2 regions of the Anaerocolumna sp. genome follow, and region 2 is predicted to be linked to the other one. Evidence: a T-box and tRNA genes for the amino acid it is inferred to sense, from the RefSeq annotation. Region 2 holds a T-box; the other holds one or more tRNA genes.
What was found. A T-box is a leader RNA that pairs with one kind of tRNA and senses whether it is charged. The one in region 2 lies ahead of metG (methionine--tRNA ligase), so its partner is inferred to be a tRNA-Met.

Region 1 (6,725 bases), on a different contig from region 2:
TTTTGTAGAAATTAAATAAATTAAAGGGCTGTTGCAAAATGTATGGATACCGGATACGGATATTTCTTAATCCACAATCTAGTGAAACACTCATTTTGCAGCAGCCCTTTTGTATTATCTAAAATATAAGATTAAAAGCATCTATTTTTATCTAAAAGGCTTGATCTAAATCGTAGATAATATCATCAATATGTTCCGTACCAATAGATAGACGGATAGTATTCGGTTTGATTCCGGAGGCGAGCAATTCTTCCTCTGACATCTGGGAATGTGTAGTACTTGCGGGATGAATGACTAGGGACTTAACATCTGCTACATTGGCTAATAAAGAGAATATCTCAAGCTTATCAATGAATTCTTTTGCTTCCTTTGCACCACCCTTGATTTCAAAAGTGAATATAGAACCTCCGCCATTGGGAAAATACCTGTTATACAATTGGTGATAAGGGTTATCCGGCAGGGAGGGATGATTTACTTTCTCTACTTGAGGATGCTTGCTTAAATATTCTACAACTTTTAGAGTGTTTTCCACATGGCGTTCAACACGTAAAGAAAGAGTCTCTAAGCCTTGTAAGAAAAGGAAGGAATTAAAAGGACTTATAGTAGAACCGGTATCTCTCATTAATGTTACGCGGATTTTTACGATGTAAGCAGCGGCACCTAATGCTTTTGTAAAACTAATACCGTGATAACTTGGATTAGGCTCTGTAAGGGAGGGGAATTTGCCGGAGGCAGTCCAGTCAAATTTACCGGAATCAATAATAACACCACCGATGGAGGTACCATGCCCCCCTATAAACTTTGTGGCAGAATGAACAACTATATCAGCACCGTATTCAATAGGACGGAGTAAATAAGGAGTAGCAAAGGTGTTATCAACAATAAGGGGTATTCCGTTTTTATGGGCGATTTCTGCCACGGCTTCCATGTCAATGATACTTGAATTGGGATTTCCAAGGCTTTCTATAAAGATTGCTTTTGTATTTGGCTGTATGGCTCTTTCGAAACTTCCTTCCACATCTGGATTTACAAATGTAGTAGTAATTCCGAAATCAGTTAAGGTATGGGCAAAAAGATTGTAAGTACCTCCATAGATGGTGTTGGCCGAAACAATATGATCCCCGGTATGCGCAATATTTTGGATTGCATATGTAATAGCAGCTGCACCGGAGGAAGTAGCAAGAGCAGCAATCCCTCCTTCTAATGCGGCAATTCGCTGCTCAAATACATCCGAAGTAGGATTCATAAGGCGAGTATAGATATTACCGCCTTCTGCCAAGCCAAAGCGGCCTTCCGCCTGAGCTGAATTTGCAAAAACATAGGAGGAAGTCTGATAAATAGGTACGCAACGGGCATCTGTTGCAGGATCCGGCTTTTCCTGTCCGGCATGAAGCTGAAGTGTTTCGAATTTAAGATTTCTTTTTTCTGCCATAGATAATACTCCTTTCAAAATTAAATATATGTACTGAATTCATATATTAATACTATGAATTAAATAAATTATAGGAAGTATAATCTATAAATAATAAAAAGTCAATCATGAATATCAAGTTTATGCAAAATAGAAGCTACAAAATAAAGTCAGAAATAAAACAAAACACCATTAGATTGATCATAAACAATCTAATGGTGTTAAAATGTCTCACAATATGAATATTTCATAAGAGGGAGTACTGCAAATGGATATAGACTTCGTATCTTTCCATATTAACTGTGGCAGACGTCCGTTATATTACATAATCATTACCTAACAAACTATTATGATGATCTACCAGATCGGAAAGGGTAATATTATCTATTACCTGATCAATTGCATCATTCAGCTTTTCCCAAACCATAAGTGTAGCACATTGATTGGCACGGGTACATTGATTTGGCGAATCATCTAAACAACTGACGGGAGTAAGATTACCTTCGATTAATCGAAGAATCATTCCAACAGTATATTCTTCCGGTGCCATAGCTAATCGGTAACCGCCCTGAGCACCCCGGGTACTTTTAACATAACCTGCCTTACTAAGCTGGGTAATAATCTGCTCTAAATATTTATCGGATATTTCTTGTCTTGCTGCAATACTCTTAATAGTAATATATTCACCTGTATTATTAACCGCTAAATCTAACATTAAACGCAGTGCATAACGTCCCTTTGTTGATATTTTCATAAGAGCCTCCTTATATATTACATTGTCAGCGGAGGATTTTATCCGCCGGTAATATTTCTAATCAATATAATACCATAGGGAATAGTATGATTTCAAGTGTTTTAGAAATAACAACAATATTTAGGATAATATTTACTGTATTTAAACATTTTTATAGAGAAATCTTTGTCCAATTTCCTCTGGAGAAGCGAATGAAATTAGCAGTAAATCGAAATGCCTGATCTATAAATAATGCGATCCAGGCGCCCTGTAATCCTAAGCCCGCAGGAAAAGCTAAAATCCACGTAAGGGTTGGACGAATAATAGCAATGCTGACTAAAGAAACCAGTGCTACAAAAACAGTATCTCCGGCACCTCTTAGGCAGCCTGAAAATATAACCTGTGAAGTTTGGAAATGGGTAGTAAAAGCAATGATAATTAATATAGTAGAACCAAGTGCAAGAACTTCCGGAGTATTACTGTATAAGGAAACCAATGAGTATCTTCCCAATATAAAGATTCCAAACAGTATGGAAGAAACAATAAAAGCTAAACGTTGACCGGTTTTTCCATAAACGATTGATAAATCCGGTCGGTTGGCACCTAAATTCTGTCCTACCAATGAGGAAGCAGCAATTGCAAAACCATCACCGAAACAAAAGGATAGATTCAGGATATTCATACAGATAAGATGAGTAGCATATGGTGTTTTGCCAAGCCTTGCAACAATAACCGAATAGGCCATGAATCCAATTCTCATAAATACCTGTTCCACAAAGGCACTGCCACTTACCCGGATAATAGGGTTCATAATGGAATTGGTAATTCTCCAGCTGGCTTTATACCGAAGACTTAAAAAAGCCTCTTTATTAAAGAGAGTAAATATAGAGATAAGACAGGCAGCAATGGTACCCAGCAAAGTAGCAATAGCAGCGCCTTTCACTCCCAGTCTTGGAAATCCGAATTTACCATTGATCAGCAGATAATTAAAAATAATATTAATTACATTTGCAACAATATTGGTTCTCATGGAAATTTGTGTTTTACCGCTGCCTCTTTGGGCTGCATTAATGGTGAGATTTAAGGCGGTAAAGAATATGCTTACCATAATAACCCTATAATAATCCAGTGCATCGGACATATAAGAAGCTTCTGCACCGGCAAATTCCAGTATAGGTTTTGCATATAGGTATCCTAATAACGACATAATAATAGATATACAAGAACTTAATATAATACCAATTCGCAGAGTACGATTGGCACCCTCTTTGTCTTCTTGACCTTTTCTGCGGGCAACAATCGCTGTTATTCCTACATTCAATGAAAAAACCATGGATAACAAAATGAATTTTGGCTGATTGGTAATGCCGACTGCAGCAATAGCTCCATCTCCCAGGCCGCCAACCATGATAGTGTCTATAGAACTTATTAAGGCTACCAGTAAAGCTTCTAAAGCAGATGGCCATGCAACTTGAATAAAGTTTTTATAAATAGTTTTACTTTGCGGTATAGAACCAACAATTTGCTCCGGTTTTAACATACTTTTTACTGAAAATATGCTAGTCATTTGTTTTGTCATTTTCAAAACCTTCATCCTTACGTAATAGTAATGTATTTTAAGAAAAGCCCTGTTAACTGGCACTACCGCTAGTATTAGGGCACATAGACTAGTATATCATGTATAAATATTATTTCAATGTCTTTTCAATAGGTTTTTAGATTCATATTTTTATAAAGAATAAAGAGAATAAAGAATATGCGAAAAAAATAAGAAAAAGGCTTGACAAAAATAAGCTTCATAAATATAATGATTAAGTACCTGTTAAGTGCAGTGTGTATGGGATCTTAGCTCAGCTGGGAGAGCATCTGCCTTACAAGCAGAGGGTCACAGGTTCGAGCCCTGTAGGTCCCATTGATTCAAAATATAATTATATACGGCGAAGTAGCTCAGTTGGCTAGAGCATGCGGTTCATACCCGCAGTGTCGGCGGTTCAAATCCGTCCTTCGCTACTTTACAAGATTGTCTTTAGACAGTCTTTTTTTTATGAAATGATGAAATTCTGTTATTGGTACAATCAACTAAGAACCTGAAAGATGATTTACGTGGGATTCTTGGACAAATTAAAGATTTAACCGATAATTTGAAGGAAAGAGCATTAAGCTTAACAAAACTCTCAACAGACTCTTCCATAAGAACGGAAGAAGTAGCCGATGCTATGGAAAGCTTAGCAGAACAATCTAACATGGCAAAAGAGGTATCTGACTTGTCAACAGATTTAAATGATATATCCGAAAATATAAACAAAGCAGTTAATAGATTTCATATGTAATACAAAAAGGGGTTGTCACGCCAATGAGCGGACAACCCCTTTGACAACCTGGACATAAACTAACGGTAGGTATCCTTGATTATTTGCATATTCTTTTTATAGGTGGATTCTTTACAAGTACACCTGGTTTTGTAAAATATTGGTTGATGATAAATTTTACTATCATATAGGAGTCATTATGTTATATAATAGAAAAGAAATCATGTTAAAGAAACTCGAAAGAAAACGAATGCAGTAGCTATTACTATGATTTTTATTTAAAGCAATAGGTGAATATAAAACGAATCGTTTGAAAATATATAAAGAAAGGATGCCGCAATAAGCTTCTACTGCTTATTTTGGCAGTGTTACATCTGTAAACAGATTAACATGGGCATAAATATGAGAATTGGACAGGGGTATGATGTACACCGTTTAGTTGAAGGCCGTCCCTTAATAGTGGGTGGCGTTACTATTCCATATGAAAAAGGATTATTAGGACATTCGGATGCGGATGTTCTGTTACATGCAATTATGGACAGTTTATTAGGAGCAGCAGCGCTGGGAGATATAGGAAGACATTTTCCAGATTCAGAGGAAGAATATAAAGGGATCTCCAGCATGGAACTGTTAAAAAGAGTTGGTAAATTAATTGAAGATCACTTTTATTTTATAGAAAATATTGATGCTACTATTGTAGCGCAGAAGCCAAAAATGGCACCCTATATACGGGATATGGTATCTAATATAGCTAATGCATTAGGAATTAAGGAAAATCAGGTTAATGTAAAGGCTACCACAGAAGAGGGGCTTGGATTTACTGGTGAAGGAACGGGAATTTCTGCAAAATCAGTGTGTTTACTAATGTCGGTAGAGAATTTCAGTTATTATGATTCCGAAGAGGAAACTGGTGCCTCAAGAAACTGCAGCTCCTGTTCAGGTTGTACGGGGTGTTTTAAAAAATAAGTATTCAATCATTGTGATACCGGGAGTATTTACAGATGCTTAGACTCATAATAATAGAATAAAAATTATTACTGACTTGTATACCATACGGAGAAAGGATTGACATACCAATGAATATTACTTTGTATGATAATATAAACGAGATATATGGAGAAGAAAAACGTGCCAGAGAAGAAATCTACGGTCTTTGGCAGGAGTGTTTTGGGGATTCAAAGGAATATATGGACTTCTATTTTAATTGGAAAGTAAAAGACAATCGTATTTTAACCATTTATAAAGAGGAAGCCCTTTGTTCTATGCTGCATTTAAATCCGTACTTACTTTCTGTAAGAGGAAAGGAGGTTCCGGCTAACTATATAGTTGGTGTTGCTACCAAAAGAGAAGAGCGCAGACAGGGACTTATGAAAATACTTTTGGAAAAAGCACTTCACCAGATGTATCTGGAGAAAATGCCATTTACGTATCTAATGCCTGCAGCAGAGGCGATATATACACCCTATGATTTTCGTGTGGTATATGAACAGGAACCTTGGAATGAAATTATGAAAGCCATGATTCAGGATTTAAGAGAGAAGACTGAAACAAGCAATGTGAACAAAGATATAACTGTGAGGCCCTTAAATCCGAAAGATATAGACAGTATGAAGGGATTGTCTGACTTTTGCAATGATCAACTTTCAAAAGACTGTGACATATATGTGCATCGAACCCCTTATTATTATGAAAGATTGATTCATGAAATGAAAAGCGGGTATGGTGAAGTTTTAGTTTGTTATAGGCAGGAACAAATCCTGGGCTATCTTTCTTATATGGCAGAAGATGCAATCTATATTACAGAAATGATAACAAATAATAAGGATAAAGAAGCAGTTTTAGAGTCATTTGCAGCGTATTTAAAAAAGAATGTCCGAAAAGGAATGCATGAGGATAAGGAACTTAAGACCACTGCCATTATGGCAAGAATCGTAGATTTTAAAACCTTTGTTAAAAACATTTCAGCAACTGAAGAAATACAGATTGTTATGGAAGTATCGGATGCTATTTTAGAAGAGAATAACGGTATCTATCAATTAAAGTTTACAAAAGAAGGATGTCATATTACAGAAACCGAAGAAGAACCGGAAATCAGGCTAAATATAGCAGAAGCGGCAGAATTATTTTTTGGTCGATTACAATGGGATGAATTCATAAATACAGGCAGCAGTACACGAGCTGCTGTTCATAATAAGGCAATTCTTGATAAATTAGATAAAATAAATAGTTATTCTCAAGTATATATTAATGATGTTGTATAATATACTATATA
Region 2 (6,725 bases):
GTAAAAAAACATAGTATTATTGATATCGATACGGAAAAAATACAGGTTTCAGAAGCAATTGGGAAATTATCAGCTCAGGTAGATATAAAGGACATTTCCATATCAGAAGCCTCTATTGATGAAGTTGTTGTTAAACTTTATAAAGAGTATGAAATATAGGAGGTATGGGTGTGAAAAAATATCTCTCTTTCTTTCGTTTGCGTTTTGTAAATGGACTTCAATACAGAGCGGCAGCCTTAGCGGGTATTGCCACCCAGTTTACCTGGGGGATGCTTGAGCTATTGCTGTTTAAAGCCTTTTATGAAGAAGGCAGCAGTGAATTCCCAATGGCCTTTTCCGCACTCGTTTCCTACATTTGGCTGCAGCAGGCGTTATTGGCTTTATTTATGACCTGGTTTTTAGAAAATGAAATATTTGATACCATTAAGAATGGCAATATTGCATATGAGCTGTGTAGGCCTATTGATTTGTATAATATGTGGTTTACAAGAAGCATAGCCAACCGGTTATCCAAAGCAGTATTAAGAAGTATGCCTATTCTGATAATTGCAATTATTATACCGGAACCTTACCGGCTCCATTTGCCAAAAGATATCCTTTCAGCCATATGGTTTCTTATTACGTTGATTTTGGGCTGTCTGGTGGTAGTTGCATTCTGCATGTTAGTCTATATCAGTACGTTTTTTACAATATCCCCTATGGGAGTCCGAATGGTAGCCATTTCTGTAGTGGAATTCTTTTCAGGTTCGGTAGTTCCGCTGCCTTTCCTTCCAGATAATATTAGGATGGTTGTGGAGCTCCTTCCCTTTGCCTCCATGCAAAATGTCCCTTTGCGTATATACAGCGGTGATATAGCCAGTATAGATATATACAAAAAAGCTGCTTTACAGCTATTTTGGCTCGTGATGTTGGTGGCTATGGGTAAATTGCTGACAAAAAAAGCTGCTAAAAAAGTGGTGGTTCAGGGAGGGTAAAGGTATGAAACTATATTTACGTTATTTTACAATACATCTAAAAAGCGTAATGCAATATAAGACCTCCTTTTTATTAACAGCTATAGGACAATTTTTAGTTTCCTTTAACGTATTTTTAGGAGTCTATTTTATGCTTCAAAGATTTTATAGAGTCAAAGGCTTTACTTTTAGTGAGATTCTCCTTTGTTTTTCAATTCTGTTAATGGGATATACCTTAGCGGAATGCTTTGCAAGAGGTTTTGATACATTCTCCTCTACCATCAGTAACGGTGATTTTGACCGGATTATGGTAAGGCCCAGTAATGTAATGCTGCAGGTCCTTGGAAGCAAAATTGAATTTACCAGAGTGGGAAGGATGCTTCAGGCAATTGTCATGTTTATATATGGCATTCACAACAGCCAGGTAGACTGGAATTTTAATAAAATTATAACGGTAATATTTATGATTATCGGCGGAGCGGTTTTATTTACAGGAATTTTTATTATATATGCAGCATTTTGCTTTTTTACTATAGAAGGCTTGGAGTTTATGAATATATTCATAGACGGTGCCAGGGAATTCGGCAAATATCCGGTGAATATTTATGGAAAAAGAATACTTCAAATTACTACTTTTATTGTGCCTTATGCACTGATTCAGTATTACCCTTTATTATATATATTAGATAAGGACGGAAAGGACTGGTACATGTTTCTGCCACTTCTTGCGATTTTATTTATAATACCCTGCTATTGCTTCTGGAAGATGGGTATAAGACATTATAAATCCATAGGGTCATGATAATCGATTATAATTGTAAAAGGATAAAATGCGAAGTAGCTTATTATTTATATTAATGGACCTAAGTAGTATTATAGATATATTTGTTATATAATAACAATATATTAAATCTGAAGTGAATGAACAAATAGATGTTTTAATTTCTTTCTGACTCTAAAAACACCAACGGTTGACAAATTAAAAACCGCGTGCTATGCTAAAATATATTAAAAATGGGTAGAATAGCATAAATACTGTTCTACCAGTCGTTTTTTATAACTTTATATTTTAAATGCTGGGAAAAGAAGAGAAGCATGGAATTATGTACAGAGAGTCCCCCATAGCTGAGAAGGGGTCATGAGGATATGTGGAAGATGGTCTTGGAGCTGCCCACTGAGAGAAATGATTCTTTAGGCTGGGACGGGAGCACCCGTTATAGTGATTAGTTGTAACAGGCGTAAGCTGGAAGCAATGACAGAGGGTTTGGGAGACCAGACTGAATTAAAGTGGTACCACGGGATAATCTCTCGTCTTTAAATTATTTAAAGGCGGGAGTTTTTTTATGTATGATTTATTTAGAGAAAGAAATACTCACTTATAGGAGGAGATTTGAATGAGTAAAAAACCATATTACATTACAACAGCCATTGCATATACATCCGGAAAGCCTCATATCGGTAATACCTATGAAGCTGTGTTAGCAGACAGTATAGCAAGATTTAAAAGACAACAAGGATATGAAGTATTCTTCCAGACCGGTACGGATGAACACGGACAGAAAATTGAGAATAAAGCAGCAGATGCAAAGGTTACACCGAAGGAATTCGTTGATAAAATATCCGGACAGATTCAGTCCATATGGGATCTAATGAACACCTCTTACGATAAGTTTATCCGTACTACCGATGACTATCATGAAAAACAGGTACAGAAGATATTTAAGAAGTTATATGAGCAAGGTGATATTTATAAAGGTTGTTATGAAGGAATGTACTGTACTCCTTGTGAATCCTTCTTTACAGCTTCACAGCTGGTAGACGGAAAATGTCCTGACTGCGGCAGAGAAGTGCAGCCTGCAAAAGAGGAAGCCTATTTCTTAAAACTTAGCAAATATACAGATCGTTTAATTGAACACATTAATACTCATCCTGAATTTATTCAGCCGGAGTCCAGAAAGAATGAGATGATGAATAATTTCCTTCTTCCGGGATTACAGGATCTTTGTGTATCCAGAACCTCTTTTAAATGGGGTATACCTGTGGATTTTGACAACAAACATGTGGTGTATGTGTGGATAGATGCTCTAAGTAATTACATTACCGGACTTGGATATGATGTTGACGGTAATAACGGCGACTTATATAATAAATTCTGGCCTGCTGATTTACATTTAATTGGAAAAGATATTCTGCGTTTCCATACCATTTACTGGCCAATTATGTTAATGGCACTGGATTTACCACTACCCAAGCAAATATTTGGCCATCCCTGGTTATTACAAGGGGAAGGCAAGATGAGCAAATCCAAAGGAAATGTTCTATATGCCGATGAATTGGTGGACTTCTTTGGAGTAGATGCAGTCCGCTATTTTGTATTACACGAAATGCCTTTTGACAACGATGGTGTAATAACATGGGAGTTAATGGTGGAAAGAATGAATTCCGAACTTGCTAACACATTAGGAAATTTGGTTAACAGAACTATTTCCATGTCCAATAAATACTTTGGAGGTGTTGTTGAGCATACAGGTGTAAGAGAAGAAGTAGATAAGGAATTAATGGATTTAGTTCTGGAAACTCCTAGGAAAGTAGCGGCTAAAATGGAGCAGCTTAGAGTGGCAGACGCTATTTCTGAAATATTTACGTTATTTAAGCGATGTAATAAATATATTGACGAAACAATGCCTTGGGTATTGGCAAAAGAAGAATCTACGAAACCTCGCCTTGCAACCGTATTATATAATCTGGTGGAAAGTATCTGTATTGGTGCAAGTTTATTAAAATCCTTTATGCCGGAAACTTCAGCTAAAATTTTAACTCAGTTAAATACAAGAGTAAGAACCGTTGATGAATTAAAAGAATTTGGTTTATATGCCAATGGAACGAAAGTGACTGATAAACCGGAAATCCTTTTTGCACGTTTGGATGTAAAAGAAGTTTTAGAAAAAGTGGAAGCCAAAAAAGCAGAAAAGGCAAAGCAATCAGGAGAAGCAGCAGATAGTGCAGCAGGTGCAAATAATGTGGACTCAAAAGAAGGAACTGTTATTGACATTCCAAGTAAAGAAGAAATTACCTATGATGACTTTGCAAAACTACAATTTCAGGTAGGTGAAATCATTGCCTGTGAAGCTGTTCCTAAGTCCAAAAAACTACTTTGCTCTCAGGTTAAAATTGGTTCTCAGGTTAAACAAATCGTATCCGGTATCAAAGCTTATTATTCACCGGAAGAGATGGTTGGAAAGAAAGTAATGGTGGTAGTTAACTTAAAGCCAGCTAAATTAGCAGGAATTTTATCGGAAGGAATGCTGTTATGTGCAGAAGACGAAAATGGTAATCTGTCCATGATGGTACCGGAAAAAGATATGCCTGCAGGAGCTGAGATTTGCTAAAGCAGTATCTTGATTTGCATTTCGAAGGCTATTGAAGGCATGGAGGATTACTATGATATTTGAAACACATGCTCATTATGATGATGAAGCATTTGAACAGGATAGAGAAGATGTACTAAAGAGTTTACAGCAAAGCGGAATCAGCTTTGTTGTAAACGTATCTGCCAGTTTAGAATCCGTAAAAACTACTTTGGATTTAACCAGACAGTATCCTTTTGTCTATGGTTCTGTAGGAGTGCATCCTGATGAAACCAAGGATTTAAATGAAGAAAACTTTGCATGGTTAAAGGAAATGACAAAAGAGCCTAAGGTAGTTGCAATAGGAGAAATTGGCTTAGATTATTATTGGGATGCCACGGACCGGGAAGTTCAAAAAATGTGGTTCGACAGACAAATGGAACTGGCTAAGGAAATAAACCTTCCTGCTATTATTCATAGCAGGGAGGCAGCAAAAGATACCCTTGATATGATTACTGCTTCCGATTTAAAGAAAGTGGGAGGTATTATACATTGTTTCTCCTATGGAAAAGACATCGCAAAAAGTTATCTGAATATGGGATTTTATTTGGGAATCGGCGGTGTGGTAACCTTTAAGAATGGTAAAAAATTAAAAGAAGTAGTGGAATATGCACCCATTGAACAATTGGTATTAGAGACAGACAGCCCCTATCTGGCACCGGAACCTAACAGAGGGAAGAGAAATACCTCCCTGAATTTAATCCATGTGGCGAAAGAAATTGCCAAATTAAAAAATATGGATTATGAAGAAGTAATTGCTGTTACGGAAGAGAATGCAAAGAAACTGTATAAACTTTAAAGCAATTATTATAGATTCTTGCTTTCGATAAAAATACTAATTTAGATAAGTATAGCAACAGCATAAATAATAACACATAATAAAAAAGAAAGAAGTTAGGTTGAAAAATGAAATTCTTTCAACCGGAGATTTGTGCATAGCACAAAGTCTCCAGACTTTGAAAGGAGCAAGTTTATAGTAATGGCTAAACTAGGGAATCCCAAAGAAACCATTGAAGTTTTAAATAAATACCAGTTTGTTTTCCAAAAGAAGTTTGGACAAAACTTTCTGATTGATACCCATGTACTGGACAAAATCATCAAATCAGCAGAGATTACAAAAGAGGATATGGTCTTGGAAATAGGCCCGGGAATAGGAACGTTAACACAGTATCTTTGTGAAGCTGCCAGAGAAGTAGTGGCAGTAGAAATCGATAAATCTTTGCTTCCCATACTTGAGGATACCCTTTCTGATTATGACAATGTTACCGTAATAAATGAAGATATTTTAAAGGTTGATATTAACAAATTGGTGCAGGAAAGAAATAACGGAAAACCAATTAAAATTGTAGCAAATCTTCCTTATTATATTACTACCCCCATAATCATGGGACTATTTGAAGCTCATGTTCCTGTTACCAATATAACAGTTATGGTTCAAAAAGAAGTGGCTGATCGTATGCAGTCAGGTCCGGGCAGTAAAGACTATGGTGCACTATCCCTTGCAGTACAATATTATGCCAAGCCATATATTGCTGCCAATGTACCGCCAAACTGTTTTATGCCAAGACCTAATGTGGGTTCCGCAGTGATTCGATTAACGCTTCACGGGCAAAGACCCGTTGATGTAAAAGATGAAAAATTGTTATTTCAGATTATAAGGGCTTCCTTTAATCAAAGAAGAAAGACCTTGGTCAATGGCCTGAATAATTCTCCAGAGATACATTTGCCAAAAGATATTATATCGGAATCCATACAGGAGTTAAACCTGACCCCTTCTATTCGCGGAGAGGCCTTAACTTTAGATCAATTTGCAAAATTAAGTAATATCATTTATGATAAGACTAACGAAATATAAATGGAAAGAATGTTAATTCATAAGAAAAAGCATCTTCCCAATTTGCTTTAAGATGCTCCCTAAGGGGTATTCTTTGGAAGGTTGAAAGGAAATATACAAATAGAAAGGCTGCCACGAAGCTATTCTTTCAATCCGTTTATTTGTGGCAGTGTCATATCGGGCAGCAGAGTACATACCTGAATGAAGATGTGATATGTAATAGGTACAAAAATGATAGGAAATGTGATGGTTGGTCAATCGGGAGGACCTACCGCAGTGATAAATTCCAGTTTGGCTGGTGTTTTTAAAACTGCTAAGGATAAGGGCGTAAAAAAAGTATACGGCATGTTAAACGGAATACAGGGACTTTTAGAAGAAAGGTATATTGACCTGGAGCAGGAGCTGAAAAGCCAAGTGGAAATAGAATTATTAAAAAGAACCCCCTCTTCCTATTTGGGTTCCTGCCGTTATAAATTACCGGAGGCAAAGGACAATTCACAGGTTTATGATAAAGTTTTTCAGATATTAAAG

Region 1: it encodes a tRNA-Met, which carries the amino acid that the T-box ahead of metG (methionine--tRNA ligase) is inferred to sense. The anticodon was not compared.

What each region holds. Positions count from the first base shown of each region.
Region 1 is NZ_DAMAUC010000001.1:40,459-47,183, forward strand. It holds gene RT261_RS00175 (hypothetical protein) at 1-19, shown strand, start outside; gene RT261_RS00180 (O-acetylhomoserine aminocarboxypropyltransferase/cysteine synthase family protein) at 152-1,432, opposite strand; gene RT261_RS00185 (RrF2 family transcriptional regulator) at 1,728-2,165, opposite strand; gene RT261_RS00190 (MATE family efflux transporter) at 2,317-3,723, opposite strand; tRNA gene RT261_RS00195 (tRNA-Val) at 3,984-4,056, shown strand; tRNA gene RT261_RS00200 (tRNA-Met) at 4,081-4,154, shown strand; gene RT261_RS00205 (hypothetical protein) at 4,211-4,474, shown strand; gene ispF (2-C-methyl-D-erythritol 2,4-cyclodiphosphate synthase) at 4,856-5,419, shown strand; gene RT261_RS00215 (GNAT family N-acetyltransferase) at 5,530-6,714, shown strand.
Region 2 is NZ_DAMAUC010000004.1:59,125-65,849, forward strand. It holds gene RT261_RS04845 (ABC transporter ATP-binding protein) at 1-159, shown strand, start outside; gene RT261_RS04850 (ABC transporter permease) at 165-974, shown strand; gene RT261_RS04855 (ABC transporter permease) at 979-1,755, shown strand; T-box leader at 2,023-2,272, shown strand; gene metG (methionine--tRNA ligase) at 2,348-4,342, shown strand; gene RT261_RS04865 (TatD family hydrolase) at 4,395-5,159, shown strand; gene rsmA (16S rRNA (adenine(1518)-N(6)/adenine(1519)-N(6))-dimethyltransferase RsmA) at 5,340-6,215, shown strand; gene RT261_RS04875 (6-phosphofructokinase) at 6,426-6,725, shown strand, end outside.